4 regions of the Kosakonia sp. N21 genome follow, and region 3 is predicted to be linked to each of the others. Evidence: predicted binding sites of a transcription regulator. Region 3 holds the regulator's gene; each other region holds the start of a gene.

What was found. Region 3 encodes CRP, which controls carbon source genes, mostly activating them, when cyclic AMP is high. Its sites were predicted from a motif close to ATGTGANNNNNNTCACAT; they were not measured.
Region 1: ACQ3G7_RS23560 (glutathione S-transferase) is a predicted target of CRP. The motif match lies at 1,529-1,546, and genes of this name have one in related genera.
Region 2: hpt (hypoxanthine phosphoribosyltransferase) is a predicted target of CRP. The motif match lies at 4,176-4,193, and genes of this name have one in related genera.
Region 4: ldtB (L,D-transpeptidase) is a predicted target of CRP. The motif match lies at 1,374-1,391, and genes of this name have one in related genera.

The regions. Positions count from the first base shown of each region.
Region 1 is NZ_JBOBHR010000015.1:6,800-14,251, forward strand. Features, by position in the region: gene ACQ3G7_RS23555 (PTS mannitol transporter subunit IICBA) at 1-1,265, opposite strand, end outside; gene ACQ3G7_RS23560 (glutathione S-transferase) at 1,781-2,389, shown strand; gene selA (L-seryl-tRNA(Sec) selenium transferase) at 2,483-3,859, shown strand; gene selB (selenocysteine-specific translation elongation factor) at 3,856-5,706, shown strand; gene exaC (acetaldehyde dehydrogenase ExaC) at 5,793-7,331, shown strand.
Region 2 is NZ_JBOBHR010000003.1:586,916-594,367, forward strand. Features, by position in the region: gene cueO (multicopper oxidase CueO) at 5-1,639, shown strand; gene ACQ3G7_RS09915 (glucose/quinate/shikimate family membrane-bound PQQ-dependent dehydrogenase) at 1,726-4,116, opposite strand; gene hpt (hypoxanthine phosphoribosyltransferase) at 4,322-4,858, shown strand; gene can (carbonate dehydratase) at 4,886-5,548, opposite strand; gene ACQ3G7_RS09930 (ABC transporter ATP-binding protein) at 5,656-6,582, shown strand; gene ACQ3G7_RS09935 (ABC transporter permease) at 6,579-7,349, shown strand.
Region 3 is NZ_JBOBHR010000008.1:219,669-227,120, forward strand. Features, by position in the region: gene pabA (aminodeoxychorismate synthase component 2) at 1-552, shown strand, start outside; gene argD (bifunctional acetylornithine/succinyldiaminopimelate transaminase) at 640-1,860, shown strand; gene ACQ3G7_RS19350 (YccS/YhfK family putative transporter) at 1,857-3,935, opposite strand; gene crp (cAMP-activated global transcriptional regulator CRP) at 3,984-4,616, opposite strand; gene ACQ3G7_RS19360 (OsmC family protein) at 4,954-5,358, shown strand; gene ACQ3G7_RS19365 (phosphoribulokinase) at 5,408-6,277, opposite strand; gene ACQ3G7_RS19370 (YheU family protein) at 6,333-6,551, opposite strand; gene ACQ3G7_RS19375 (hydrolase) at 6,548-7,452, opposite strand, start outside.
Region 4 is NZ_JBOBHR010000002.1:255-7,706, forward strand. Features, by position in the region: gene ACQ3G7_RS03755 (ABC-F family ATPase) at 1-1,357, opposite strand, end outside; gene ldtB (L,D-transpeptidase) at 1,565-2,485, shown strand; gene ACQ3G7_RS03765 (GntR family transcriptional regulator) at 2,593-3,309, opposite strand; gene ACQ3G7_RS03770 (PTS sugar transporter subunit IIC) at 3,327-4,646, opposite strand; gene ACQ3G7_RS03775 (glycoside hydrolase family 1 protein) at 4,674-6,050, opposite strand; gene ACQ3G7_RS03780 (aldo/keto reductase) at 6,247-7,287, opposite strand; gene ACQ3G7_RS03785 (efflux transporter outer membrane subunit) at 7,388-7,452, opposite strand, start outside.

The DNA.
Region 1 (7,452 bases), on a different contig from region 3:
GGCAGGCTGTTAATCGCGCTGTTGGTCACCGAAATGTTGGTGAGGCCGGCATCCTGTACTTTCTTACGCAGTACGCCTGCGCCCATGGCGCTGGAGCCCATACCGGCATCACATGCCACGATGATTTTACGCACATGGCTCAGGTCGTTGGTCACGTCGCCAGCTGCCAGCGGCGATGCGCCTTTAGACTGGGCTTTCATGTCCTGCATACGACGGGTAGCCGCTTCGATATCTTCGTCCTCTTCTTTCACTTTGCTGGTTTTCAGCAGAATGGAGGCGATCACGAAGGAGACGATCAGCGCAGCGAAGATGGCTGTCAGGTTAGCGAAGTACGCGCCTTTTGGCGTCATCGCCAGCACGGCCAGGATGGAACCCGGAGAAGCCGGAGACACCAGACCGCCGTTCAGCACGCTCAGGGTGAACACGCCAGTCATACCGCCGAGAATAACGGCCAGCAGCAGACGCGGGTTCATCAGCACATACGGGAAGTAAATTTCGTGGATACCACCCAGGAAGTGGATGATAGCCGCACCGCCAGCAGACTGTTTAGCGCTACCGCGACCAAAGAACATGTACGCCAGCAGAACGCCCATCCCCGGACCCGGGTTTGCTTCGATCAGGAAGAAGATAGACTTGCCGATGTCATGCGACTGCTGAATACCCAGCGGTGAGAAGATACCGTGGTTGATGGCGTTGTTGAGGAACAGGATTTTCGCCGGTTCAACAAAGATAGACGCCAGCGGCAGCATGTCATGCACAACCATGAAGTTAACGCCTGCTGCCAGAACTTTGGACAGGACTTCAACCGCAGGGCCAATGCCGAGGAATGCCAGGATAGCGAGGATCATACCGATGATGCCAGCGGAGAAGTTATTCACCAGCATTTCAAAACCGGATTTGATCTTGCCGTCTACGGCCGCGTCAAATTTCTTAATGCAGATACCACCCAGCGGGCCGGCAATCATTGCGCCAAGGAACATCGGCATGTCTGCGCCGACGATAACGCCCATGGTGGTGATCGCACCGACAACGCCGCCGCGATCGCCGCCAACCAGACGACCACCGGTGAAACCGATGAGCAGCGGCAGCAGGTAAGTAATCATTGGACCAACGAGTTTTGCCAGCGTCTCGTTTGGTAACCACCCTGTAGGAATAAACAATGCGGTGATGATACCCCACGCGATAAACGCGCCGATGTTAGGCATCACCATATTGCTAAGGAAACGACCAAAGCTCTGCACCTTGATCTTGATATCGGATGACATAAAACACCCCTTCTTATGTTTGCTATCGCACAGGCCGGAAGCCCGAGGTTTGTTTGTTAATGTGGCGGCAGAGGTAGCCGGACCTGGGTTATCAGTGATGCGAAATCTCGCACCGAATGGGCGTACTGTCCAGATGGTGCCTTTTTGTGTGATGTTGATCGCATTAATACAGGGGGAGGCCGGGTCTTTATGGTGATCTTTGTCACAAAAATCGTGTGTAAAAAAAGAACAAGGAATAAAAAACAGGCTGAACAGGGCATTAAGTGTGATGTTGTTCACATTTTTGTTTGGGCACTTTGTTATTTATTTGTGATATTGATCACAAGATATTTTCGCCAGGACTTTTCTGAGTGTGATCGATCGCAAACTGTGTCTTTTTCAACCAGCTTGACGTGTAACTCCCTTTCATTTGCGGCTGTGATGCTAATCTGGGCGGTAAAGTTTGCATATTGATGAAACGGTCTGATTCCGTTGGTGCATACTTAATTTTTAGTTGGCGAAAAAAGGACCCGGCAATGAAACTGATTGGCAGCTACACCAGCCCTTTTGTACGCAAAATTTCGGTGATTCTGTTGGAAAAAGGGATCACGTTCGAATTCATCAACGAGCAACCGTATAACGCCGTTAACGGCGTGGGGCAATTTAACCCCCTTGGCAAAGTCCCGGCGCTGGTGACCGATGGCGGAGAGGTGTGGTATGACTCGCCGATTATCGCCCAGTACATTGATTTATTGGGGATTGCACCGGCGATGTTGCCGACGGATGCGAAAGCCGCGCTGAAAATTCGCCAGCTTGAAGCTCTGGCGGACGGCATTATGGACGCGGCACTGGTGTCGGTGCGTGAACTGGCGCGCCCGGTTGAGCAGCAGTCTGAAAGCGAACTGCTTCGCCAGCGGGAAAAAGTGAACCGCGGGCTGGATGCGCTGGAAAGCTATTTGCGTGACGGAACGCTCAGTGTTGATAGCCTCAATCTGGCAACCATCGCGATAGCCTGCGCCATTGATTACATTAACTTCCGCCACGTTGCGCCCGGCTGGTGTGTTAATCGCCCGCTGCTGGTGAAACTGGTGGAAAACTTGTTCCTGCGTGAGAGCTTCGCCCGCACTGCGCCGCCAAAGGCGTGATAACCATGATGTCCGCCTGAACAAAGTCGCTGTACAATCCCCTCACGTCAAATCGCCCCTGACGGGAGGGGCAACCAACAGCCAGGCCTTTTCATGACTACTCTTTACAGCCAGATCCCTTCTACCGATCGCCTGTTACGTGACGAGGCGTTCACTTCTCTGTTAGCGACGTTTGGTCACCACCGCGTGGCCCAGGCGTTGCGCCAATTACAGGATGAAGCGCGCGAGCAGATCCGCACTGCGCAGACATTACCCGGCTGGTGCGAAAACTGGGCGGCGGAAACCCGGCTGCGTCTGGAATGCAGCGAAACCAGCGCGTTACGCCCGGTGTTTAATCTCAGCGGGACGGTGCTGCATACCAATTTAGGCCGTGCGATACAGTCGCAGGCGGCTATCGATGCGGTCGCTCAGGCGATGGGGTCACCGGTAACGCTGGAGTACGATCTCGACGGTGCCGGACGGGGTCATCGCGATCGGGCGCTGGCCGATCTCTTGTGTCAACTGACCGGTGCGGAAGATGCCTGTATTGTGAATAACAATGCGGCGGCAGTGCTGCTGATGCTGGCTGCCACGGCGGCAGGCCGGGAAGTGGTGGTGTCGCGCGGCGAACTGGTGGAGATAGGCGGCGCGTTTCGCATTCCGGATGTGATGCGTCAGGCTGGCTGCGTATTGCACGAAGTCGGCACGACCAATCGCACCCACGCCAAAGATTATCAGCAGGCCATTAATGACAATACCGCCCTGCTGATGAAGGTACACACCAGCAATTACCATATCGACGGGTTTACCAAAGCGGTGAGCGAAGGCGAACTGGTCACGCTGGCGCAGGCGTCCGGGTTACCGGTGATTGTCGATCTTGGCAGCGGTTCGCTGGTGGATTTAAGCCTTTATGGGCTGCCGCAGGAGCCCATGCCGCAAACGTTGATTGCCGCAGGCGTGAGTCTGGTGAGTTTCTCCGGCGATAAACTGCTGGGCGGCCCGCAGGCCGGGATTATCGTCGGGAAAAAAGCGCTGATTGCGCAGTTGCAGCAACATCCGCTGAAACGCGCCCTGCGTGCGGATAAAATGACGCTGGCCGCGCTGGAAGCCACGCTGCGTCTTTACCTGCATCCGGAAAAGCTCCGGCAAAACCTGCCGACCCTGCGCTATTTAACACGCCCGGAACCGGAGATCCGCGAGCAGGCGCAGCGTCTGCGCGCCGCGCTGACGTCGCATTATCATGAGTTTGATGTGCGGGTCGAGGTCTGCCAGTCGCAGATTGGCAGCGGTTCGCTGCCGGTGGACAGGTTGCCAGGCGCGGCGCTGACGTTTACTCCCCGCGACGGTAGCGGCCGTCGGCTGGAAGCGCTGGCGATGCAGTGGCGGGCGCTGCCGCAGCCGGTAATTGGCCGTATCTATGATGGTCGCCTGTGGCTGGACTGCCGCTGTCTTGAACATGAATCCCGCTTGCTGGAGATGTTGCTGAAATGATTATTGCCACCGCCGGGCACGTGGACCACGGCAAAACCACCCTGATTGAAGCCATTACCGGTGTGAACGCTGACCGTTTGCCGGAGGAAAAAAAACGCGGGATGACCATCGATCTCGGCTATGCCTACTGGCCGCAGCCGGACGGGCGCGTGCCGGGTTTTATCGATGTGCCGGGGCATGAAAAATTTTTGTCGAATATGCTGGCGGGCGTTGGCGGCATTGATCATGCGTTGCTGGTGGTGGCCTGCGACGATGGGGTGATGGCGCAGACACGCGAACATCTGGCGATTTTGCAGTTAACCGGAAACCCGGCGCTGACGGTGGCGCTGACAAAAGCCGATCGCGTGGATGAGGCGCGCATTGCCGACGTGCGCGAGGAGGTGCAAAACACCTTACGCGCTTTCGGTTACCCGCAGGCGACCCTGTTCGTCACGGCGGCGACGATGCAGCAGGGGATTGATGAATTACGCGCGCATCTGCTGCAACTGCCGGAGCGGGCGCACCCGGAACACCAACGCTTTCGCCTGGCGCTGGATCGCGCTTTTACCGTCAAAGGGGCGGGGCTGGTGGTGACCGGTACGGCGTTATCCGGCGATGTCCGCATCGGCGATACGCTGTGGCTGACCGGGGTGAATAAACCGATGCGCGTTCGCGGTCTGCATGCGCAAAATCAGCCCGTTGAGCGGGCGCACGCCGGGCAACGTATCGCCCTGAATATTGCTGGCGATGCGGAAAAAGAGGCGCTGAGCCGTGGTGACTGGCTGCTGTCGCAGCAACCTCCCGAGCCCACGGAGCGGCTGATTGTCGCTCTGCAAACACATACGCCGCTGACGCAGTGGCAACCTGTGCACATCCATCATGCCGCCAGCCACGTTACTGGCCGTGTGTCGCTGCTGGAGAATGACCTGGCGGAGCTGGTGCTGGATACCCCGCTGTGGCTGGCGGATAACGATCGCTTGGTACTGCGGGATATCTCCGCGCGTAGCACGCTGGCGGGCGCGCGGGTGGTGGCGTTGAATTCGCCGCGCCGGGGCAAACGTAAAACGGACTACCTGAACTGGATCACCGCGCTGGCGCAGGCGTCGGATGATGCGCAGGCGTTGTCGGTGCATCTGTCACGTGGTGCGGTCGATCTTACGGCCTTTGGCTGGGCACGCCAGCTCAGCCCGGACGGGCTGGAGAGATTATTGCACCAGCCGGGATATCTCCGCGCCGGAAACAATCTGCTCGATGCACCGGTGGCGGCGCGCTGGCAGCGAAAACTGCTGGAAACGCTGGCGACCTATCACGAGCAGCATCGCGAAGAGCCGGGACCGGGGCGCGAGCGTCTGCGGCGTATGGCGCTGCCAATGGAAGACGAAGCGCTGGTGTTAACCCTGATTGAGCGCATGCGTGAAAGCGGTGATATCCACAGTCACCACGGCTGGTTGCATCTGCCGGATCACAAAGCCGGTTTTACCGATGAACAGGCGCAGCTATGGCAGAAAGCCGCGCCGCTGTTTGGTGACGAACCTTGGTGGGTGCGGGATGTGGCGCGCGAGGTTGCGGCCGATGAACAGGTAATGCGCACCGTGTTGCGGCAAGCGGCCCAGCAGGGGCTGATTACGGCGATCGTGAAAGATCGTTATTACCGCAACGATCGGATTGTGACGTTTGCCACGATGATCCGCGAGCTGGATCTGGCGCGCGGTACCACCAGTGCGGCGGATTTCCGCGACCGGCTTAACGTCGGGCGCAAGCTGGCTATCCAGATCCTCGAATATTTTGACCGCATTGGTTTTACCCGCCGTCGCGGCAACGATCATATCCTGCGCGACAAGGCGTTGTTTACCAAAGAAAACGACTGAAGATTTGTTTTAAGTTATTGCAGGCTGGCGAATATTTCGCCAGTCGCGTCTACCCTTGTAAAGACGACTGTCGCAAGGAGACGCCGATGAACACCTCCCTCTCAACGCCCTCTATCCAGCCAGGGAAATACGGTTTTCCCCTGGCATTAAAAGCCCGCTATGACAACTTTATCGGTGGCGATTGGGTCGCCCCCGTGGCGGGCGAGTATTACCCGAATCTCACGCCGGTGACCGGGCAACCACTGTGTGAGGTTGCCAGTTCTGGCCCGCAGGATATCGACCTCGCACTGGATGCCGCCCACAAAGCCAGAGCGGCATGGGGGGCAATGTCCGTCCAGGCGCGGGCGGCAATATTGCTAAAAATCGCCGATCGCATGGAGCAAAACCTTGACCTGCTGGCGACGGCGGAAACCTGGGACAACGGCAAACCGATCCGCGAAACGCAAGGCGCAGACGTGCCGCTGGCAATCGATCATTTCCGTTATTTCGCGGGCTGCATACGTGCGCAGGAAGGCGGGATCAGCGAAATTGATAACGACACGGTGGCGTACCATTTTCATGAACCGCTCGGGGTAGTCGGGCAGATCATTCCGTGGAACTTTCCGCTGTTGATGGCGTGCTGGAAAATGGCCCCCGCGCTGGCGGCTGGAAACTGCATTGTGCTGAAACCCGCGCGCCTGACGCCGCTGTCGGTACTATTGCTGATGGAGATTATCGGCGATCTGCTGCCGCCAGGGGTCATCAATGTGGTAAACGGTGCAGGCGGTGAGATTGGCGAGTATCTCGCCACTTCAAAACGCATCGCCAAGGTGGCGTTTACCGGTTCGACGGACGTGGGCCGACAAATTATGCAGTACGCCACGCAAAACATTATTCCGGTGACGCTGGAGTTGGGCGGTAAATCGCCGAATATCTTCTTCGCCGACGTGATGGATGAAGAAGATGCTTACTTCGATAAAGCCCTGGAAGGGTTTGCCCTGTTCGCCTTCAACCAGGGCGAAGTGTGCACCTGCCCGAGTCGGGCGCTGGTGCAGGAATCCATCTACGAGCGTTTTATGGAGCGCGCGATTCGCCGGGTGGAAAGCATTCGTAGCGGTAACCCGTTAGACAACACCACGCAAATGGGGGCGCAGGTTTCACAAGGGCAGATGGAGACCATTCTCAATTATATTGCCGTCGGTCAGCAGGAGGGGGCGGACATCCTCACTGGCGGGCGGCGTAAAGTGCTGGCGGGGGATCTGCAAACAGGTTACTACCTGGAACCGACGATCCTGTTTGGTCAGAACGCGATGCGCGTCTTTCAGGAGGAGATTTTCGGCCCGGTGCTGGCGGTCACGACCTTCAAAACCGAGGATGAAGCCCTGGCGCTGGCCAACGATACGCTGTATGGCCTCGGCGCGGGTGTCTGGAGCCGTAACGGGTCATTGGCCTACCGAATGGGGCGCGGCATCCAGGCCGGGCGCGTCTGGACCAACTGCTATCATGCGTATCCCGCGCATGCGGCGTTTGGCGGTTACAAGCAGTCGGGGATTGGGCGTGAAACCCATAAGATGATGCTGGAGCACTACCAGCAAACCAAATGCCTGTTAGTGAGCTACTCCGACAAGCCACAAGGGCTGTTCTGACCCGCGCGTTAACAAACCGTTAAGGCAAAGCGCCAGACATGTTCATGCAGATGACAAATCTGGCGACTTTCCCTGCCGCGATCAAAGCGCTGCCACGGCGTTTTCTGGCACCCTTGGTTTT
Region 2 (7,452 bases), on a different contig from region 3:
GCCCATGCAACGCCGTGATTTTTTGAAATATTCCGCCGCGTTAGGCGTAATGAGCGCGCTGCCGCTATGGAGCCGATCGCTGTTTGCCGCTGAACGCCCGACACTCCCCATCCCGCCACTGCTCAGCCCCGATGCGCAAAGCCGTATTCAGCTTACGGTACAAGCGGGGGAAACCCTGTTCGGCGGTAAATCTGCAACCACCTGGGGTTACAACGGCTCACTGCTTGGGCCTGCGCTTCAGCTCCGCCAGGGGCGCGCCGTCACTGTTGATATCCGCAATACGCTGGCCGAAGAGACCACTGTGCACTGGCACGGCGTTGAAGTCGCAGGTGAGGTTGATGGCGGGCCGCAGGGCGTCATCAAACCCGGCGGCAGCCGTACGGTAACCTTTACCCCCACGCAACAGGCGGCAACCTGCTGGTTCCACCCGCATCAGCACGGTAAAACTGGCCGCCAGGTGGCAATGGGGCTCGCCGGGCTGGTACTGATTGAAGATGATACGCTTCGCCAACTGCGCCTGCCGCAACAGTGGGGCATTGACGATGTTCCAGTAATTATGCAGGACAAAAGGTTTACCGCGCAGGGGCAAGTTGATTACCAGCTTGATGTGATGACCGCGGCTGTGGGCTGGTTTGGCGATACCTTACTGACTAATGGCGCGGTGTATCCTCAGCACGCCGCACCCCGCGGCTGGTTACGTCTGCGCTTGCTCAATGGCTGTAATGCGCGTTCGCTTAATGTTGCGGCCAGCGATAAACGCCCGCTGTATGTGATCGCGAGCGACGGCGGCTTGCTCAGTGAACCGGTCAAGGTCAGTGAATTACCGATGTTGATGGGCGAGCGGTTCGAAGTATTGGTGGATATCAGCGACGGTAAGCCCTTCGATCTTGTTACGCTACCGGTACAGCAGATGGGGATGACGGTTGCGCCGTTTGACCAGCCGCAGCCGGTGCTGCGTATTCAGCCGTTGCAGGTCACCGCTTCCGGCATATTGCCCGATAAGCTCGCATCGCTGCCTGCGTTGCCTCCGCTCGAAGGGTTAACGCAACGGACGCTGCAACTGTCGATGGACCCGATGCTCGACATGATGGGGATGCAGGCGTTGCAACAGAAGTACGGTGATGCGGCAATGGCCGGCATGATGATGGGCCATGGGCAAATGAGTCATACCCAGAGCGGGAATATGCCGATGAGTCACGGGCAGATGGGCACGATGCAAATGAATCATGGCCAGATGAACCATGGCGGGATGAACAGTGATCAGGGTACGATGAACCACGGTAACGGCGGGTTTGATTTCCACTCCGCCAACCGGATCAACGGCAAAGCCTTCGACATGACCACTCCGGCTTTTGCGGCGCAAAAAGGGCAGTACGAACGCTGGGTGATCTCGGGCGAAGGCGACATGATGCTGCACCCCTTCCATATTCACGGGACCCAGTTCCGTATCCTGTCAGAAAACGGCAAACCGCCTGCGGCGCATCGCGCGGGCTGGAAAGATACCGTGAATGTTTACGGGGCGCGCAGTGAAGTGTTAGTGCGTTTCCAGCATGATGCGCCAAAAGAGCATGCTTATATGGCGCACTGCCATCTGCTGGAGCATGAAGATACCGGGATGATGTTAGGGTTTACGGTGTAAAAAAAAGCCGGAGGGCGTCAAAACGCGCCTCCGGCTGCGAGAGTGTTCGGCCCGGTAAGCAATCTCGCTACCGGGCTGCGTTCTCTTTATTTGGCATCATCCGGCAGTGCATAAGCGACAATATAGTCGCCCATTTTGGTGCCGAACGACCCGTGACCGCCAGCGGAAATGACGACATACTGTTTGCCATTGACCTCATAGGTCATCGGTGTGGCCTGACCGCCTGCCGGCAATCGACCCTGCCACAGTTTTTCACCGTTGCTCATATTGTAAGCGCGCAGGTAGTTATCAGCGGTGGCCGCGATAAACAGCACATTACCCGCTGTGGAGATCGGGCCGCCAAGCATCGGCATCCCCATATTGAACGGCACCGGAACTGGCATCGGGAACGGCATGCTGTCCTGCGGCGTACCAATACGTTTTTTCCACACCACCTGATTGGTTTTCAAATCGAGAGCGGAAATATAACCCCATGCCGGTTGTTTACACGGCAGACCGAACGGCGACAGGAACGGGTTCAGCGTTACGCCGTACGGTACACCGTACTGCGGCTGGATCCCCGACTCTGAGCCGGTGCCTTTCGCGTCTTTCGGCGGTTCCATCGGGTTACCCGGACCGCGCGGGATCAGCTTCGACACAAACGGCAGCGCCATCGGGTTGGCAATGGCGACCTGGCGATGCGGATCGACAGAGATGCCGCCCCATTCAAACATCCCGAGGTTGCCCGGGAACACCAGCGTGCCCTGTTCCGACGGCGGGGTGAAAATGCCTTCATAGCGCATCTGGTGGAACATGACGCGGCACACCAGCTGATCGAACATGGTGGCGCCCCACATGTCCGCCCCGCTGAGATCTTTCTTCGGACGGAAGCTCAAATCGGAGAACGGCTGGGTAGGGGTGACATGGTCGCCTTTGGCAGCCCCCTGCGGCACTGGTTTTTCCGGCGCGGGCACCACCAATTCGCCATTACGACGATCCAGTACGAAAATGTTGCCGGTTTTCGCCGGCGCATAAATCACCGGAACCGTTTTGCCGTTGACGCTGATATCCGCCAGCGTCGGCTGCGACGGCATATCCATGTCCCACAAATCGTGGTGAACGGTCTGGTAGCTCCAGGCCAGTTTGCCGGTGGTGGCGTTCAGTGCGACGATCGAACTGGCGTAACGCTCCTGCTCGGGTGTGCGGTTACCGCCCCAGATATCCGGCGTGGTGACGCCCATCGGCAGATAGACCAAATCCAGCTTCGCGTCATAGGCGGCAGGCGCCCAGGAGTTCGGCGAGTTGACGGTATAGTGGTGTTCATCGGCCGGGATCGCATTTGGATCTTTCGCGCCCGGATCGAAGGCCCACAGCAGTTTACCGGTATTGATATCGAAACCGCGGATCACCCCCGAAGGCTCACGGGTGGAGAAGTTATCCGTTACCGCACCGGCAATAATAATCACCTTATCGGTGACGATGGGCGGCGAGGTGGGTTCGTACATGCCCGGTGTGGTCACCGGCATATTGGTTTGCAGGTTGAGAATGCCTTTATTGGCAAAGGAGTCACACAGCTTACCGTTATCCGCGTTGACGGCGAACAGACGACCATCATTCACCGGCAGGATAATGCGGCGCGGGCAATCCGCCACCACATCCGGGCTGGCATTGTCAGCGGTCGCTTCATGATAAGAAACGCCACGGCAGGTGACATGCTGGAAGGTCGGATTGGTATTCAGTTGCGGATCGAAGTGCCATTTCTCTTTACCCGTGGCGGCATCGAGGGCGAACAGGCGCTGGTGCGCAGTACACAGGAATAGGGAGTCGCCAACTTTAATGGGCGTCACTTCGTTGGTGATTTCACCCGGATCGTTCGGCTGCTTCAGATCGCCGGTGCGAAACACCCACGCTTCTTTCAGATTATGCACGTTATCGGCGTTGATCTGCTTCAACGGCGAGTAACGCTGCCCTTCCTGATTACGACCGTAAGCGGGCCAGTCGCTGTCAGCAACCGCAGAGATAGCCTGTGCAGGCGTACTCTCTGCACTCAGCGTGCCGCGGATCTCTTGCGGATCGTGAAAACCGGCCCACGTCAGAATGCCGCCGCTGACCAGCAGCGTCACCACCAGCGCAGCGACCGCGCCGCGAGCGGGGACGACTAATCGCCGCCAGACAAACGGCAGAATCAGCCAGATACCGAAGAAGACCAGGATGTCGCTACGCGGCGTGAGCGCCCAGAAATCGAAACCGACTTCCCACACGCCCCAGATCATGGTGACCAGCAACAGGGCGGCATACAGCCATAATGCCGCACGCTGGCCTTTCCACAGCAACCAGGTCACCGCCAGCATCACCAGGCCTGCGATAGGGTAGTACCAGGAGCCGCCAATGGCGACCAGCCAGGCACCGCCGATTAACAGATACAGCCCGCAAAAGGCTGCGAACAGCGCCGTCAGCGTCACCAGACGCCGCGGCTGTTGCGTTTTTGTTTCTGCCATAAAAAGACACTCATCAGTTTGTTAATATTTTGATAGCAATTAATTATAGGAGTTAACAAGTGTGATCGTCATCACAAAATGAGCTTTGTTGCGGAATGGCACCTAATGATCTTTTTGCTGGTATACTGCGCACCTTGCGTTTCAATTACCGGCGCTCTCAACCGGTGTTGAATGATTTACTATTTAAATCATATGGTTAGTTAAAATGAAACACACTGTTGAAGTGATGATCCCGGAAGCGGAGATCAAAGCGCGTATCGTTGAGCTGGGTCGTCAAATCACTGAACGTTACAAAGATAGCGGCAGCGAAATGGTGCTGGTGGGGCTGCTGCGTGGATCGTTTATGTTTATGGCTGACCTGTGCCGTGAAGTGCAGGTTTCTCACGAAGTCGATTTTATGACCGCCTCCAGCTACGGCAGCGGTATGTCCACCACCCGCGATGTGAAAATCCTGAAAGATCTGGATGAAGACATTCGCGGCAAAGACGTGCTGATCGTCGAAGACATTATCGATTCGGGTAATACGCTGTCGAAAGTGCGTGAAATCCTCAGCCTGCGCGAGCCGAAATCGTTGGCGATTTGCACCCTGCTGGATAAACCTTCCCGTCGTGAAGTGGACGTACCCGTTGAGTTTGTCGGTTTTTCCATTCCGGATGAGTTTGTGGTGGGTTACGGCATTGATTATGCGCAGCGCTATCGCCATCTGCCGTATGTCGGCAAAGTGGTCATGCTGGAAGAATAAAAAAATCGGGGCCGACGGCCCCGATTGTTATTTGTGATTACTGTGTTTCTGACTGAGGTTGGAAACACCCTGACGGTAACGCTGTTCCAGCGTTTCGCGGTTGGTGGCGGTGACATCCAGATTACGCAGCAGGCCATCATGAATGCCGTAGGCCCAGCCATGAATCGTCACTTTCTGCCCACGTTTCCATGCGGACTGCATGATCGTCGAGTGACCAAGGTTATACACCTGCTCCATGACGTTCAGTTCGCACAGCGTATCGAGACGACGTTCCGGCGGCATTTCGCCAAGCAGCGAGCTATGTTTAAACCAGATATCGCGAATATGCAGCAGCCAGTTGTTGATAAGACCCAGTTCCGGGTTTTCAACCGCGGCCTGTACACCGCCGCAGCCGTAGTGGCCGCAAATGATGATGTGTTCAACTTCCAGCACATCCACGGCGTACTGAACCACGGAGAGGCAGTTCAAATCGGTGTGGATAACCAGGTTGGCAACATTTCGGTGAACAAACAGTTCGCCGGGTTCGAGGCCGGTAAGGCGTTCGGCGGGAACGCGGGAGTCAGAGCATCCAATCCAGAGAAAGCGCGGCTTCTGTGCTTGCGCCAGTGTTTCGAAAAATCCGGGATCTTCTTCCACCAGCATTTTTGACCATAGTGCATTATTGCTGATGAGTGTATCTATGTCTTTCATGGAAGTTAACAACCTGTAACCAGATAAGTGCGTTGCGCTAATATAGGTTAACTCCAACTCTTTTTAAACCACACATCGAGTGTAAGAAAACAGGTAAGTGATAATTCATGACCATTGCACTGGAGCTTGAGCAGCTTAAAAAAACCTATCCGGGCGGCGTTCAGGCGCTGCGCGGCATTGATTTAAAAGTCGAAGCGGGCGATTTCTATGCGCTTCTTGGGCCGAATGGCGCGGGAAAATCCACCACCATTGGCATTATCAGTTCGCTGGTAAATAAAACCTCCGGGCGTGTCAGCGTCTTTGGTTACGATCTGGACAAAGACGTCGTTAACGCCAAGCGCCAGCTAGGGCTGGTGCCGCAGGAGTTTAACTTTAACCCGTTTGAAACCGTGCAGCAGATTGTGGTGAACCAGGCCGGTTACTACGGCGTGGATCGTAAAGAGGCGTTGGTTCGCAGCGAAAAGTACCTGAATCAACTCGATCTGTGGGAAAAACGTAACGAACGTGCGCGGATGCTTTCCGGCGGCATGAAACGCCGTTTGATGATTGCCCGTGCGCTGATGCACGAGCCGAAACTGCTGATCCTCGATGAGCCAACCGCAGGCGTGGATATTGAGTTACGCCGCTCAATGTGGGGGTTCCTGAAAGATCTGAACGATAAAGGCACCACCATTATTCTGACCACCCACTATCTGGAAGAAGCCGAAATGTTGTGCCGCAATATTGGCATTATTCAGCGCGGCGACCTGATTGAAAACACCTCAATGAAAGCGCTGCTCTCGAAGCTGAAGTCAGAGACGTTTATTCTCGATTTAGCGCCGAAAAGCCCGCTTCCGAAGCTGGAAGGGTACCAATACCGGCTGGTGGACACCTCCACGCTGGAAGTGGAAGTCTTGCGTGAGCAGGGGGTAAATAGCGTGTTCAGCCAGCTTAGCGCGCAGGGCGTGCAGGTATTGAGTATGCGTAATAAGGCCAACCGTCTCGAAGAGCTGTTCGTCACGCTGGTGCATGAGAGAAAAGGAGAAAGCGCATGATGCAGCTTTTTTGGGTGGCGCTGAAGAGTATCTGGTACAAAGAGATCCAGCGTTTTATGCGCATTTGGGTGCAAACACTGGTGCCGCCAGTGATCACCATGACGCTCTATTTTATTATTTTCGGCAACCTGATCGGTTCACGCATCGGTGAAATGCACGGTTTTACCTACATGCAGTTTATCGTGCCGGGGTTGATCATGATGGCGGTGATCACCAACGCTTACGCCAATGTGGCCTCGTCCTTCTTTAGCGCGAAATTTCAGCGCAATATTGAAGAGTTGCTGGTTGCCCCGGTGCCGACGCATGTCATTATCGCCGGTTACGTCGGCGGCGGTGTGGCGCGCGGGCTGTGCGTTGGCATACTGGTGACCGCCGTATCGCTGTTTTTCGTGCCGTTTCAGGTGCATTCGTGGCTGTTTGTCGCCCTGACGCTGTTGCTCACCGCCGTGCTGTTTTCTCTCGCCGGTTTATTGAACGCGGTTTTTGCCAAAACGTTTGATGATATCAGCCTGATCCCGACATTTGTGCTGACGCCGCTGACCTATCTTGGCGGGGTGTTCTATTCACTGACGCTGCTGCCGCCGTTCTGGCAGGCGTTGTCTCATCTGAACCCGATTGTCTATATGATCAGCGGGTTCCGTTTTGGTTTCCTTGGCATTACCGATGTACCGCTGTTTACCACAGTCGGGGTGCTGGTGGTGTTTATCGTCGCCTTTTATCTGTTCTGCTGGTATCTGATCCAGCGCGGACGCGGGCTGCGCAGCTAAAACCAGGCCTGGCTCTCTTCTGCGGGAGAGAGCCAATCCCCTGGATTAGCGTATTTTTTGTACTAAAAAGAGCCGTTGGTATCTGTTTCTGCTTTGTTACACT
Region 3 (7,452 bases):
ATCGACAATTACGACTCTTTTACCTGGAACCTGTATCAATATTTCTGCGAATTAGGGGCAAGCGTAGAGGTCAGACGTAATGATGAGATAGGACTGGCGGATATCGCTGCGCTGGCACCGCAAAAAATCGTTATCTCACCCGGCCCCTGCACGCCGGATGAGTCCGGTATTTCGTTAGACGTGATCCGCCATTACGCCGGAAAATGTCCCCTTCTTGGTGTCTGTCTTGGGCATCAGGCGATCGCGCAGGCATTTGGCGCAACGATCGTGCGTGCGGCAAAAGTGATGCACGGCAAAACCTCGCCAATCAGCCATGATGGCAGCGGGGTGTTCACCGGCCTTAATAATCCATTAACCGTCACGCGTTACCATTCACTGGTTATCGATCCGCTTACGTTATCCGGCGACTTTGTGGTCACGGCGTGGAGTGAAAGCGGGGAAATTATGGGGATCCGTCACCGACAGTGGGATCTGGAAGGGGTGCAGTTTCACCCGGAAAGCATCCTGAGCGAGCAAGGGCATCAGCTACTGAAAAACTTCCTCATCCGGTGATTTGTGGTTGCCATGCAGTGATTTTTTATGCATATTTCGTGATTATATTTTCATAATCAATGCTGCATATTAATAGGTGGGCATGACATGGCAACTCAGCAAGACGCAATTACGCGCGCAACATTCGATGACGTTATTCTGCCAATTTACGCACCAGCCGAGTTTATCCCGGTGAAGGGAAAAGGCAGCCGTGTGTGGGATCAGCAGGGTAAAGAGTATGTTGATTTTGCAGGTGGTATTGCCGTCACGGCGTTAGGTCATTGCCATCCGGCGCTGGTGGAAACGCTGAAAACGCAGGGGGAAACCCTGTGGCATACCAGCAATGTGTTCACTAACGAACCGGCACTTCGCCTGGCGCGGAAACTGATTGACGCCACGTTTGCCGAGCGCGTGGTGTTCATGAACTCCGGTACTGAAGCCAACGAAACCGCATTTAAGCTGGCGCGTTTTTATGCATCTACGCGTCACAGCCCGTATAAAACCAAAATCATCGCGTTCCATCATGCCTTCCATGGCCGTTCGCTGTTCACTGTGAGCGTGGGTGGTCAGCCGAAGTACTCCGACGGCTTTGGTCCGAAACCGGCAGACATTATCCATGTCCCGTTTAACGATCTGCATGCGGTAAAAGCAGTGATGGACGATCACACCTGTGCGGTGGTGGTTGAGCCGATTCAGGGTGAAGGCGGCGTCACCGCGGCAACGCCGGCGTTTCTTAAAGGCTTGCGTGAACTGTGCGATCAGCACGATGCGTTGCTGGTGTTTGATGAAGTCCAGTGCGGTATGGGGCGTTGTGGTGAGCTGTTTGCTTATATGCACTATGGCGTCACGCCGGACATTCTCACCAGCGCGAAAGCACTGGGCGGCGGTTTCCCCATCAGCGCCATGCTGACCACGCATGAGATTGCCAGCGCGTTCCATGCCGGTTCACACGGTTCGACGTACGGCGGCAACCCGCTGGCCTGCGCCGTTGCCGGGACGGCGTTTGATATTATCAATACGCCAGACGTGCTGAGCGGAGTGAATGAAAAACGCCAGCTGTTCGTTAAACATTTGCAGCAAATCGGCGAGAAATTCGACCTGTTCAGCGACATTCGCGGTATGGGGCTGTTGATTGGCGCAGAGTTAAAAGCAGAGTTTAAAGGCCGCGCCCGTGATTTCCTCTACGCGGCGGCCGATGCGGGCGTAATGGTGCTGAATGCCGGCCCGGATGTGATGCGCTTTGCGCCCTCGCTGGTGATAGACGTGCAAGACATTAACGAAGGGATGAATCGCTTTGCCGCTGCAGTGGCAAAAGTGATCAACGGCTAACCCCGCAGTCTGCGGGCCAGCCAGATGCCATGATGCGGGCGCTGACGCCATGCCACCGACGAAATGGTGTGCATGGTGTTCAGATGCCCGAGCACCCGCTGTAGATGTTGCTCCAGAGTGCTCATCGGCCCGTGGGTCAATGTCTCCGGCGCCTCCAGAATATTCACATCCCCCGACTCGCCCGGCCCGTCATACTCCAGTCGCTGCTGGCAGCGTTGCAGTGCAATTTCACAGGATTGCAGATAGCGTTGCGCCAGATCCGGCGTCAGCATGGTGTGTTCGCGCGCGAGGGTGGTCATGGCGTTGATATGCTCAACGATAAACTGGCTGTGCGTCACCCAAAGCTTCATGTCCTCCAGATAGCGGGTATTGAACCCCGGCTCCAGCATGGCCTGATTCAGTGAGTTGAACAGCGCATTGTGCGCCTGGTTGACGCGCATCCGTTGCCAGGCCAGCGGGGTAGGCTGCGGACTATCGCTGAGGATCAGGCGAATAGCCTCCTGATCGGTTTCCAGCGCGTCGTGGGCGTTCTGCCGCAACAGGCCGCTTTGCCATTGCGGCCATAGCCAGACCATGCCGCCGAAGGCAATCAGGCAGCCGAGCAGGGTATCGATCAGTCTGGCGACGATAAACTCCTCGCCGTTGAGCGTCAGCAGTTGCAGGGTATACACGGCGGTAATGGTAAAGCCGACCATCGCCCAGCCGTAGTTCTTACGGATAATCAGATAGCTTATCAGGGTGATCAGCAGCATTGCCGCCAGCGTAAAACCAAGCGGTACGTGAAAGTGCAGGGCAATCCCGGCAATCATCAGCCCGGCGAGCGTGCCGGCCGCCCGGTGCACAATACGCACCCGTGTTGCGCCATAGCCGTTTTGCGTCACAAACATGATGGTCATCATGATCCAGTACGGCTTCGGCAAATGCAGCGCACTGCCCATCAGGCTGGCGATACTGAGCATCACGCTGATACGCGCGGCATTACGCAACGCCGCGGATTTCAATGATAAATAGCTTCTGAGCGCCGGAATAAGCGGCAGACGGCGCTGTTTTTCGGCCATCAAATCGCGCAGATAGAGTGGACGCTGGGTTCGCAGCACGCGGGCGATACGGCTAAAGTGCCAGGCGCAAAACTGTCCGACCGGGTTTTCCGGGTGCTGGCGGGCGATTTTTTCCAGCGCGCCAATTTGCTTGTCCATTGTGAAACGTGTCGGATAGCGGTGATAGAGGATGTCATCCGCCAGGACGCGCAGGCGGGCGGCGACGGTTTGCGCATTCCAGCGGATCACCTGTTCAGCATGGGTCTGTTCCACCAGTTTTTGCACCTCTTCCGGCTGGTGCAGGCTGACAGAAATATGTTCCTGTAAATCCAGCGCAACCTGGAAGACGCGCAGCAGGCGTTTGTAGTCATTGTGTTGATTGGCCGCCAGCATATGCAGTTGCTGATAGCAGGTACTGATCATATCCACCGCTTTTTGTTGGCGCGCAAGCAGCGGTGGCAAGGCTTTTTCCGGATCGGCATGCTGCGTCAGCAGGCTGTATTTGGCTTCGCAATAATCAGCCAGTTGCCGGTAGAGCAGGCTGAGCGATTCGCGCAGCGGTTGTTCCCGCCACATCCAGAACCAGAACCAGTTAAACGCGCCGTACCAGAGCGTACCCAGCGCATAAATCAGCAGCGGCTCCCACACTGGCATACTGCCCGCAAGGCTCAGCGTGAAGATCGCGGCTATCAACGACGCAGGCAGCAAGCGCCCGTGCAGTGCACTGATCTCGGCAGTCACGCCGAGCAGTAAGGTGAGGACGGTAAAAATCAGCGGCAGAGGCAGCGCTTCGGCCAGCAGAAGCTGCACGGCAAGACTGCATCCGGCGAACAACGAGCCGCCAATAATCAAACGTTTAAAGAAGCGCTTATGCGGGGTATCAAGACCGGCAATGTTGCAACAGGCAGGAACCAGAGAAAACAGCAGGCCTTGTTGGAGATGGCCGACGATTAACCCGATGGCCACGGGCAAACATAACACCAGCGTTTGTCGCAGTGCATAGTTGATTTCGGGGTGATAAATCAGCCTGCGCCACATGGGGAAACAAAAACGGCGCGCCGGATGACCAACGCGCCGTTTTGCGGATTAACGTGTTCCGTAAACCACGATGGTTTTACCGTGGGCGGAGATCAGGTTCTGATCTTCCAGCATTTTCAGAATACGGCCCACTGTTTCACGGGAACAACCGACGATCTGACCAATTTCCTGACGGGTAATTTTAATTTGCATGCCGTCCGGGTGGGTCATGGCATCCGGCTGTTTCGCCAGGTTCAACAGCGTTTGTGCGATACGGCCTGTTACGTCCAGGAATGCGAGGTTACCAACTTTCTCCGACGTTACCTGCAGGCGGCGCGCCATTTGCGAGGAGAGACGCATCAGAATGTCCGGGTTAACCTGGATCAACTGACGGAATTTTTTGTAGGAGATTTCGGCCACTTCACATGCGGTCTTAGCGCGTACCCATGCACTGCGCTCCTGACCTTCTTCGAACAGCCCCAGTTCACCGATAAAATCTCCCTGATTCAGGTAGGAGAGGATCATCTCTTTCCCTTCCTCATCCTTGATCAGCACTGCCACTGAGCCTTTAACGATGTAATACAGCGTTTCTGCTTTTTCACCCTGGTGAATCAGCGTGCTCTTCGACGGGTACTTATGAATGTGGCAATGAGACAAGAACCATTCGAGAGTCGGGTCTGTTTGCGGTTTGCCAAGCACCATGCGCGATTATCCTCTGTTATAAGCTGTCTCCAGACACAGGATGTGCACCCTGCTTCTGGGGTTGCAATCTATACACGCTATCATTCGACTTCGTGTCTTCGCTTCCAAAATCCCTGGAAGTGGACCGTCAGCGTCATCTGCGGTCTCTAATGTATGATGTCCTTTGCGTACATGCGTAATGTCAATGTATCTCTGTAGCATCCAGATTGTTTTAGCATAGCTTTTACCGCATGTCTCCTGGTGTCTCGCTTCAGCATGACGCAGGTCGCCTTCCGTTGCGACTTTTGTTATGTACGCGTAATCTGTAAAGAAAATTGCAACTCCGGAGTAAATTAAAATGCAGGCTCGTGTGAAATGGGTGGAAGGGTTAACGTTCCTCGGTGAGTCCGCATCGGGCCACCAAATCCTGATGGACGGCAACTCAGGCGACAAAGCGCCAAGCCCGATGGAAATGGTGCTGATGGCTGCAGGCGGATGCAGCGCGATCGACGTGGTTTCAATCCTGCAAAAAGGGCGTCATAACGTGACGAACTGCGAAGTGAAACTGACGTCGGAACGTCGTGAAGAAGCGCCGCGTCTGTTTACGCATATCAACCTGCACTTTATCGTCACCGGTAGCGATCTGAAAGACGCGGCGGTGTCTCGTGCTGTGGATCTGTCGGCGGAGAAGTACTGCTCTGTGGCATTGATGCTGGAAAAAGCGGTGAACATCACCCATTCCTACGAAGTCATCGAAGCCTGATGGACGATGCCCGGTAGCGTCAGGCGTACCGGGCATTATACGCCGACCGCTATTTGATCTTTTTCCCTTCCATCAGCCGTTGCACCAGCGGCGTCATAATCAGCTCCATCGCCAGCCCCATCTTACCGCCCGGCACTACCAGCGTGTCCATATGGGAAATAAACGAACCCTGCAACATGGCCAGTAGCCACGGGTAATCAATCCCTTCCAGATTACGGAAATGGATCACCACAAAACTCTCATCCAGCGAGGGAATGCCTTTTGCCGCAAACGGGTTTGAGGTATCGACGGTCGGGACGCGCTGGAAGTTAATATGGGTGCGGGAAAATTGCGGGGTGATGAAGTTGATATAGTCTTCCATTGAGCGCACGACGGAATCCATTACCGCTTCACGGGAATGCCCGCGTTCGCTGGTATCGCGCACCAGCTTTTGGATCCACTCCAGGTTAACAATCGGCACCACACCGACCAGCAAATCCACATAGCGCGACACATCATGCTGCGGCGTCACAACACCGCCGTGCAGCCCTTCGTAAAACAGTACATCTGTGGGTTCAGGCAACGGTTGCCAGGGGGTAAACGTACCCGGCACCTGATTCCACGGCACGGCTTCATCGTAGGTATGGAGATATTTTCGCGCCTGACCTTTGCCGGTCTGACCATATTCGCGAAAGGTTTGCTCCAGCAGCCCAAAATCATTCGCTTCCGGGCCAAAGTAGCTGATATGCCGCCCAAGATCGCGGGCTTTACGGATCGCCATATCCATTTCCGGACGGGTATAGCGATGAAAACTGTCGCCTTCCACCTCGGCGGCCTGCATACCAAGCTGGGCGAAGATTTTACGGAAGGCGAGGCTGGTGGTGGTGGTTCCCGCACCGCTGGAACCGGTGACGGCAATAACCGGGTGTTTGGCGGACATAGCAACTCCCTGAATCAACGATTGTTTTCAGTATAGCCAGCCGCCTTGCACCCTGTTAGTCCCGGAACTGCCCGCGCGGCATAATATTTACCGTCTCGTGCAGTTCAGACCACACCAGCACGGCTTCACCGCGTTGCAGTTGCCGTTTAACGTCGGCGACCTTTTGTTCAAGCGAACGTTCATGTTCACCATAATCGGTGCCTTCACGCAAGACAAAGCTCTCAATGAGATTATCCAGCGTTTCGGTTGCGATATCTTGCCAGGGAATGATCATTTGGACTCCAGATATGCGGACAGCCAGTCCGGAATGCGCGTTTCAAGCCACATTTCCGGGTGGCGTAACGTTCCGCCGACAAAACCGACATGACCCCCGTGTTCGGTCAATTGATACTCAATGTTCGCTGGCAAATGCCCGGCATCCGGGATCACGTTATGATCCATAAACGGATCGTCTTTGGCGTGAATGATCAGCGTCGGTTTGCGAATATCCGGCAATACCGGCATTGCGCTACAGCGGCGATAGTAGTCCAGCGCGTCGGCAAAGCCGTGGATTTTCGCGGTGATCAGATCGTCAAACTCGCGGATGCGACGCACTTTGCGCAGTGCCGACAGCGTTAACGGTAGCGAGCCTGGGTAAGCGCGTAATTTCCGCGCAGCGTTGGCTTTCAGCAAGTTCAGCAGGTAGCGCTGATAAACGCGGGAGAACCCTTTATCCATGTGGTAGCTGCACGCTTCCAGCACCAGCGGCGCTGACACAATCACCGCCGCATCGACCGGCAGGTTGTCATCGGCTTTCGCCAGCAGGCAGCCGAGCATGTTGCCGCCCAGAGAGTAACCGACTGCCGCCGTCGGCGCTGCGCCGAACGTCTGGCGCAGCCAGTGCAAAAACCAGGTGCCATCTTCGGTTTCACCCGAGTGATAGATGCGGTTGAGACGATTAGGGATGCCGCTACAGCCACGGAAATGCATCACCACGCCCAGCCAGCCGCGCTGCCTGGCGGCATGAACCAGACCGTGGGCGTAAGGGCTGTGCAGGCTGCCTTCAAGACCATGAAACACCACCAAACGCGGTTTATGCCGCGCCTGATACGGTTCTTCACTCCAGGCGAGATCAACAAAATCGCCATCCGGCAGTTCAAGGCGCTGCCACCACGGCTCAAACTGCAGGCGACGAC
Region 4 (7,452 bases), on a different contig from region 3:
TCAGCTTACCGAACAGCATGCGACCTTTCTCGCCCCCGGAAAGCACCTTCGCCGGTTTTTTGATATCGTCCTGGCTGAACAGCAATCGACCGAGGATGCTGCGCACCGCTTGCTCGTCATCACCTTCCTGTTTCCACTGGCTCATCCAGTCAAACACGCTCAGATCGTTATCGAAATCTTCCGCGTGATCCTGCGCGTAGTAGCCAATCTGCGCATTTTCGGACCATTTCACCGTGCCGTTGTCGGCTGGCAGTTCGCCCACCAGCGTTTTCAGCAGGGTGGTTTTACCCACGCCGTTCGCCCCCAGAATGGCAATCTTCTCGCCCACTTCCAGCAGCAGATTGAAGTTTTTAAACAGCGGACCTTCATCAAAGCCTTTGGTCAGCGCTTCTACTTCCAGCGCATTACGGAACAGTTTCTTGTCCTGCTCGAAGCGGATGAACGGGTTTTGGCGGCTGGACGCTTTCACTTCTTCCAGTTTGATCTTATCAATCTGGCGAGCGCGAGAGGTGGCCTGACGCGATTTAGAGGCGTTAGCGCTAAAGCGGCTGACGAAAGATTGCAGGTCAGCAATCTGCGCCTTTTTCTTGGCGTTATCCGCCAGCAGACGTTCACGCGCCTGGGTCGCCGCGGTCATGTACTCGTCGTAGTTGCCCGGATAGACGCGCAGCTCACCGTAGTCGAGATCCGCCATATGCGTGCACACCATGTTGAGGAAGTGACGGTCGTGCGAAATGATGATCATGGTGCTGTCACGCTCGTTCAGCACTTGCTCCAGCCAGCGGATGGTGTCGATGTCCAGGTTGTTGGTCGGTTCATCGAGCAGCAGAATGTCCGGGTTGGCGAACAGCGCCTGCGCCAGCAGGACACGCAGTTTCCAGCCGGGCGCGACTTCGCTCATCGGGCCGTAATGCTGTTCAACCGGGATGCCAACGCCCAGCAGCAGTTCGCCCGCGCGCGCTTCGGCGGAGTAACCGTCCATTTCGCCATACTGCACTTCGAGATCGGCGACTTTGTAACCGTCCTCTTCGCTCATTTCCGCGAGGCCGTAAATACGGTCGCGTTCCTGCTTCACCGCCCACAGTTCAGCATGGCCCATGATGACTGTGTCGAGCACGCTGAACGCTTCAAAGGCAAACTGATCCTGACGCAGCTTACCAATGCGCTCGTTAGGATCGATAGAGACGTTACCCAGCGTCGGTTCTAAGTCGCCGCCGAGGATTTTCATAAAGGTGGATTTACCGCTCCCGTTGGCGCCGATCAGGCCGTAACGGTTGCCGCCGCCAAATTTGACGGAAATATTTTCAAACAGCGGCTTGCTGCCGAACTGCATGGTGACGTTGCTGGTGACTAACACGGAAGTATCCTGAAATATGTGACAAACACCCTATTATGTCACAAATTCGAGTGAGATTCCTGTTCACTGTCAGCCTGCTAAACTGCAACCAAAGGGAAAAAAGTGTGATTTCGTACACATCTGAATTCCCTGGACGGTGGAATGCACATATAATGCGCTTCCTGCATTCTCAACCCAATGGCCTGTGTGGCAAAAATCTCGCACAACATGAACATGAAATTAACAACCCTTTTCGCGGCGGCCTTTGCCGTCGTGGGATTTTGCAAAAGCGCGTCTGCTGTTACTTATCCGCTGCCGACTGATGGCAGCCGTCTGATTGGCCAGAACCAGATCGTGACTATCCCGGAGGGCAATACACAGCCTCTGGAATATTTTGCGGCGGAATACCAGATGGGTCTGTCCAACATGCTGGAAGCCAACCCGGGCATTGATGCTTACCTGCCGAAAGGTGGCACCGTCATGAACGTTCCGCAGCAGTTGATTCTGCCGGACACGGTTCACGAAGGGATTGTCATCAACAGCGCGGAAATGCGTCTCTACTACTATCCGCAAGGCACTCACACGGTGATCGTGCTGCCAATCGGTATCGGTCAGTTGGGCAAAGATACCCCGATTGCCTGGACCACCAAAGTTGAGCGTAAGAAGAACGGCCCAACCTGGACGCCGACCGCAAAAATGCACGCGGAATACGCAGCAATGGGTCAACCGCTGCCGCCTGTTGTCCCGGCTGGCCCGGATAACCCGATGGGTCTGTACGCGCTCTATATTGGCCGCCTGTACGCGATCCACGGTACCAACGCCAACTTTGGTATCGGTCTGCGCGTAAGCCACGGCTGTGTGCGTCTGCGTAACGACGACATTAAATTCCTGTTCGAAAACGTGCCGGTCGGTACGCGCGTACAGTTTATTGATGAGCCGGTAAAAGCCACTACCGAACCGGATGGCAGCCGCTACATCGAAGTACACAACCCGCTGTCCACCACCGACGCCCAATTCACTGGCGGCGAGATCGTGCCGATTGCGCTGACCAAAGCGGTACAAACTGTTACCGGTCAGTCTGATGTTGATCAGAACGTGGTTGACCAGGCGGTGCAGAACCGTTCCGGTATGCCGGTTCGTTTGAACTAATCCCGGTTTGCTGGCCTGCCAGGCGGGTGACGCGACGCGTATCCGGCCTGGAGAATAAGGCTCAGCTGACACCGGCAGAAAAAGCGGAGATGATTCTCCGCTTTTTTTTATCCGTTATTGACCACAATGACCCCGCCGTGATCGTAACGATAATGGCAGTGGGCGTACTCCAGCGGCGTGCCATCTTCCAGATAGATCACCTGCTCCACCTCCAGAACCGGATCGGTGTCATCGCAGTTAAGGTACTGCTTATCTTCCGCGCCGGGCTTCAAGGCCCGCACAATGCGATATGAGCCCATGATCTTCAGCGCCAGCGCTTCCTGCACGTAACGAAACACCGAGCTTTCCAGGTGCCCGCGATTGAGTCCCGGTACCAGATTGACCGGCATCAGGGTAAATTCCAGCGACACGGGCTCACCTTCCAATAAACGCAAGCGATTAAAGTCATAGACCGGGTCGTCCGGCCCTACCAGCAAAGAGGCCTGCTCTTTTTCCGTCGGGAAACGTAATTCAAAGCGGATAATTTTACTGGTGACTTCACCGACGTTTTCCCAGGTTTTGGTCGCCCCAAAGTAATCACTGCCCGGCAGGTCCCAGCGTGACAGTTGCAGGAAATTCTTGCGGATAAAGGTGCCCTGCCCCTGGCGGCTGTAGACCAGCCCCTCCACAATGAGCTGCCGCATCGCCTGCTGAATGGTCATCCGGCTGGTGGCAAACTCGGCCGCCAGTGCAAACTGATCCGGCAACGGCGCACTGGCGGAGTACTGCTGGCTGAGAATGCGGCGCTTCATTTCCCGCGCAATAGTGATGTATTTTGCCGCCATATCCCTTCCTGCTGTTTTTAGTCTATCCCGTTGTTTCTTAAGGCCACTCGCTCAGAGATTTTGAGGAAAGGCAGGTAGAAGAATACACCAAAGATGATGATCAGCAACTGCACCACCACCGCCCGCCAGTCCCCTGCCGTTGCCAGCCAGGCACTCAGCACCGGCGGCGTTGTCCAGGGGATCATCACCACGCAGCGCGACATCCAGCCGAGCGTGGTGCAGAGCCAGGCAAACCAGATGCCTATCGCCGGAAGTAGCACAAAGGGGATCATCAACGGCAGGTTGAACACAATCGGTAAACCGAAGATCACCGGTTCATTAATATTGAACAGACCTGGAGAAATAGCGAGCCGCGCCACCTGCTTCGACGATTTCTGTCGGGCGAAAATAAAGATCGCCAGCAGCAGCGAAATCGTACTGCCGGTACCGCCAATCATGCCGAATGTCGGCACGAAAATACTGTTGATGATGTGCGGGATAGGTTGCCCGTTGGCAAAGGCCAGCATGTTCTCATTGGTGTTGATCAATAAAAACGGTTCGAGGATCACCCCATTGACCACCGTCTGGTGGATCCCCAGCGTAAACAGGAAGTTGCCAAAACTGTAGATGAACAGCGTCCCCGGCAGGCTGGTGTTGATTTGCCGTAACGGTTGCTGAATCAGTGTGGTGATCAGGTGGATCAAATCCGTGTTCAGCAGGTTGGCCAGCAGCGCCGCCACAATGGCAAATACCGATAACGTAATGATGGTCGGAATTAGCGCCGAGAAGGATTTCCCCACCGCCGACGGCACATTATCCCCCAGAGAAATAGTGAATTTCTTCACACTGGCCACGCGGATAAACAACTCCGTTGACAGCAGACCGATAATCACCCCAGCGAAAATTCCGGTGGAACCAATATTGGTGAAAGAGAGCATCTGGCTGACAGTTACGCTGGCTTTACCGCCCACGGGTAACACGTCGAGGTGCATTGGCATCATCATGATAAAGCTGCACAGAGCAATGACCACGGCGGAGACCGGGTTATCAAAGTTCTTATTGCGCGCCAGTGACCAGGCCGTCATCGGTGCAATCAATAACGCCGCGATATTCAGCGTGCCATTGATCACCGCTTCGCCCCACACCTTAAAGCGCGCCAGCGTTTCCCCCTCGAATACCCAGGGAAAGATCACGTTATTGATCAGCACCGCCAGCCCGGCGAGGATAAAAATGGGCATCACAGCAGCAAAAGCGTCGCGCAGGGAACGCAAGTGCACCTGATTTGCCAGGCGGGCGGAGAAATCGACAAACTTATCGACAAACGACTGCATGTTGGGCGTGATTTTCGTATCAGACATCGCGATGCCTCCCTCAATCCGTCACGTTTACATATCGCGGCCGTTGCTGCGGATCACCTGTTGCAGCCAGCGGTAGCTCTTTTTCGGTACGCGTTGCATATCTTTCAGATCGTGATTTTCCCGGTTCACATACACCACGCCGTAGCGCTTACGCATATCGCCCTGCGAACTGAGAATGTCGATCAGCCCCCAACCGAGATAACCAATGACCTGAGCGCCGTCTTCAAAGATGGCGTCCTGCATCGCTTGCAGATGATCGCGGTGGTAGGCAATACGGTAGTCGTCATTAATCGGGTTTACGCCATCCCACTCTTCAATCACGCCGATACCGTTTTCAATGGGAAACACCGGCAGCCGCCAGTCGTTGTAATAGCGGGTGATAATGGCGCGGAAGCCCAGCGGATCGATTTGCCAGCCCCACTCCGTGGCCGCAAGATGCGGGTTGGCTTTATCACCCTGCTGCAGGTAGTCGTTCACTGACGTACCCGGCGCAATGGCGTCGCTGTCCAGTGTTTTGCTGGCGTAATAGCTAAAGGCCATAAAATCGTTTTTCACCCGCGCGATGTGCGCCAGGTCTTCGTCGCGATAGATATCGCGAAAACCTTCGCGATCCACCACCGCCAGCACGGCCGGGCTGTAACCCTGGCCGGCGTAAACCCGTAACAAATTTTGGTTTATAAACTCGTCATATTGCGTGGCGCAGAACACATCGCAGGGTTTGCAGGTCGCCGGATAGACTAACTGGTGCGCCAGCATACCGCCCATCAGCTTGCCGGGCTGCGTGTCGTGCAGATAATGGGTCAGCAGCACATGCGACATCATCACATGGTGTTGGATCTGGTACAGCTCGCGCAGGGTTTTCTCCCCCTTGAGGTAGCCGCCAACCTGAAACGCGCCCGGCATGTGGTAAATATTCTGCTCGTTAAACGTCAGCCAGTACTTCACCCGGCTGCCGAAGCAGTCAATCATCTTTTTGCCATAACGAACAAAAGCATCCTGCACACGTCGGTCGACAAAACCGTTGTACTGCTGCGCCAGCGCCAGCGGCATATCGAAGTGATAGAGGCAAACCATCGGCTCAATGCCGCGCGCCAACAGATCGTCGATAAAGCGGTCATAAAAAGCGATGCCCTCTTCATTAAACGCGCCATCGCCCTGCGGGCAGACACGGCTCCAGGAGATCTGAAAACGGTAGCAATTCATCCCGAGATCCTGCATCAGATCGAAATCTTCGCGATAACGGTGGTAAGAATCGGTGGCGACTTTCCAGTCGGAGGCAAATTCACTGGCTTCGCGAATATCGTAGACCGACATCCCTTTTCCGCCCTCATTCCATGCCCCTTCAGTCTGCATGCTGGAGACAGAGTTTCCCCATAAAAAACCGGTCGGTAATGTTTTGCTCATCGCGCTTTCTCCATGACTAGTCATTTAATACATATGACTAGTCATATAGGCGATGGCGAAAAAGCAGGCAAAAAAAGAGTGCAGTTTTGTGACGGTTTTCGAAAGAATTTGCGTTATGGCGGCGTTGTCGTATCTGGTGGCAGGATAAGCAGGCCCGGTGAGCGAAGTGCTACCGGGCAACTGTAGAAGGGATAACTTACTGTTGTTTCAATTGATTACGGCGGTATTCACCCTGACGCTCCAGCATCCAGCCGGGGTATTCGCGTGGCAGTGCGCTCACGGCATCCAGCTGTTGCAATTCGTCGTCGCTCAGGCGAACAGCGGTAGCGGCAATGTTGTCATCCAGTTGCGCGTCACGTTTCGCGCCAATGATCACGCTGCTCACCACCGGCTGGTGCAGCAACCAGGCGAGTGCGATTTGCGCCACCGATACCCCTTTGCTGTCGGCGATGGCGCGCATCACATCCACACAATCAAAAGCCCGGTCTTTATTCACCGGCGGGAAGTCAAACGTCAGGCGACGACTCCCCGCTTCGCCCTGGCCGTCACGACTGTATTTGCCGCTCAGCAAACCACCCGCCAGCGGGCTCCAGACCATCAGCCCCACGCCTTCGCTTTGCATCATCGGCACCAGTTCGCGCTCCAGATCGCGCCCGGCAATAGTGTAATAGGCCTGTAGCGAGGCAAAACGCGCCAGCCCCAGCCGCTCTGAAATACCCAGCGCTTTGGCGATTTGCCATGCCGCCCAGTTCGACACACCGATGTAGCGCACATAACCGTGCTGCACCAGATTGTCCAGCGCGGCGAGCGTTTCCTCCATCGGCGTGGCAGGGTCGAAACCGTGCAACTGATAGAGATCGATATGATCCAGTTGCATACGGCGCAGGCTCTCTTTCACGCTATGAATAATGTGATAACGGGAGCTGCCGCGCGAGTTCACCCCGGCTGTGCCCGTTTCACCGAACACTTTGGTAGCGACAATGACATTTTCACGTGGCACTTTCAGGTTCTTCAGCGCCTGGCCGGTGATCTCTTCCGAGCGCCCATTGGAGTACACGTTAGCGGTATCAATAAAGTTAATCCCGGCATCCAGCGCGCGGCCCAACAGCCTGTCGACTTCCGCTTGCTGCAACTGGCCGATTTGGCCCCACATGCCCTCTTCACCGCCAAAGGTCATGGTGCCGAGGCATAATTCAGAAACAAACAGTCCGGTATTGCCCAGTTTTTTGTAGCGCATGTTGGCGTCTCCTCATCTGTTAGTTGACGCAGACAGTTATACGCAATCCCCGGTGGCGGCGAATGTGAGGATCCTGCCTGTTTCTTGCCCAATTCTCTGATTATCCGCGAGGTGCGTCGCCAAACACTGGATAATCAGGGAGTTGCACGTTTTGATAAGGTTCCC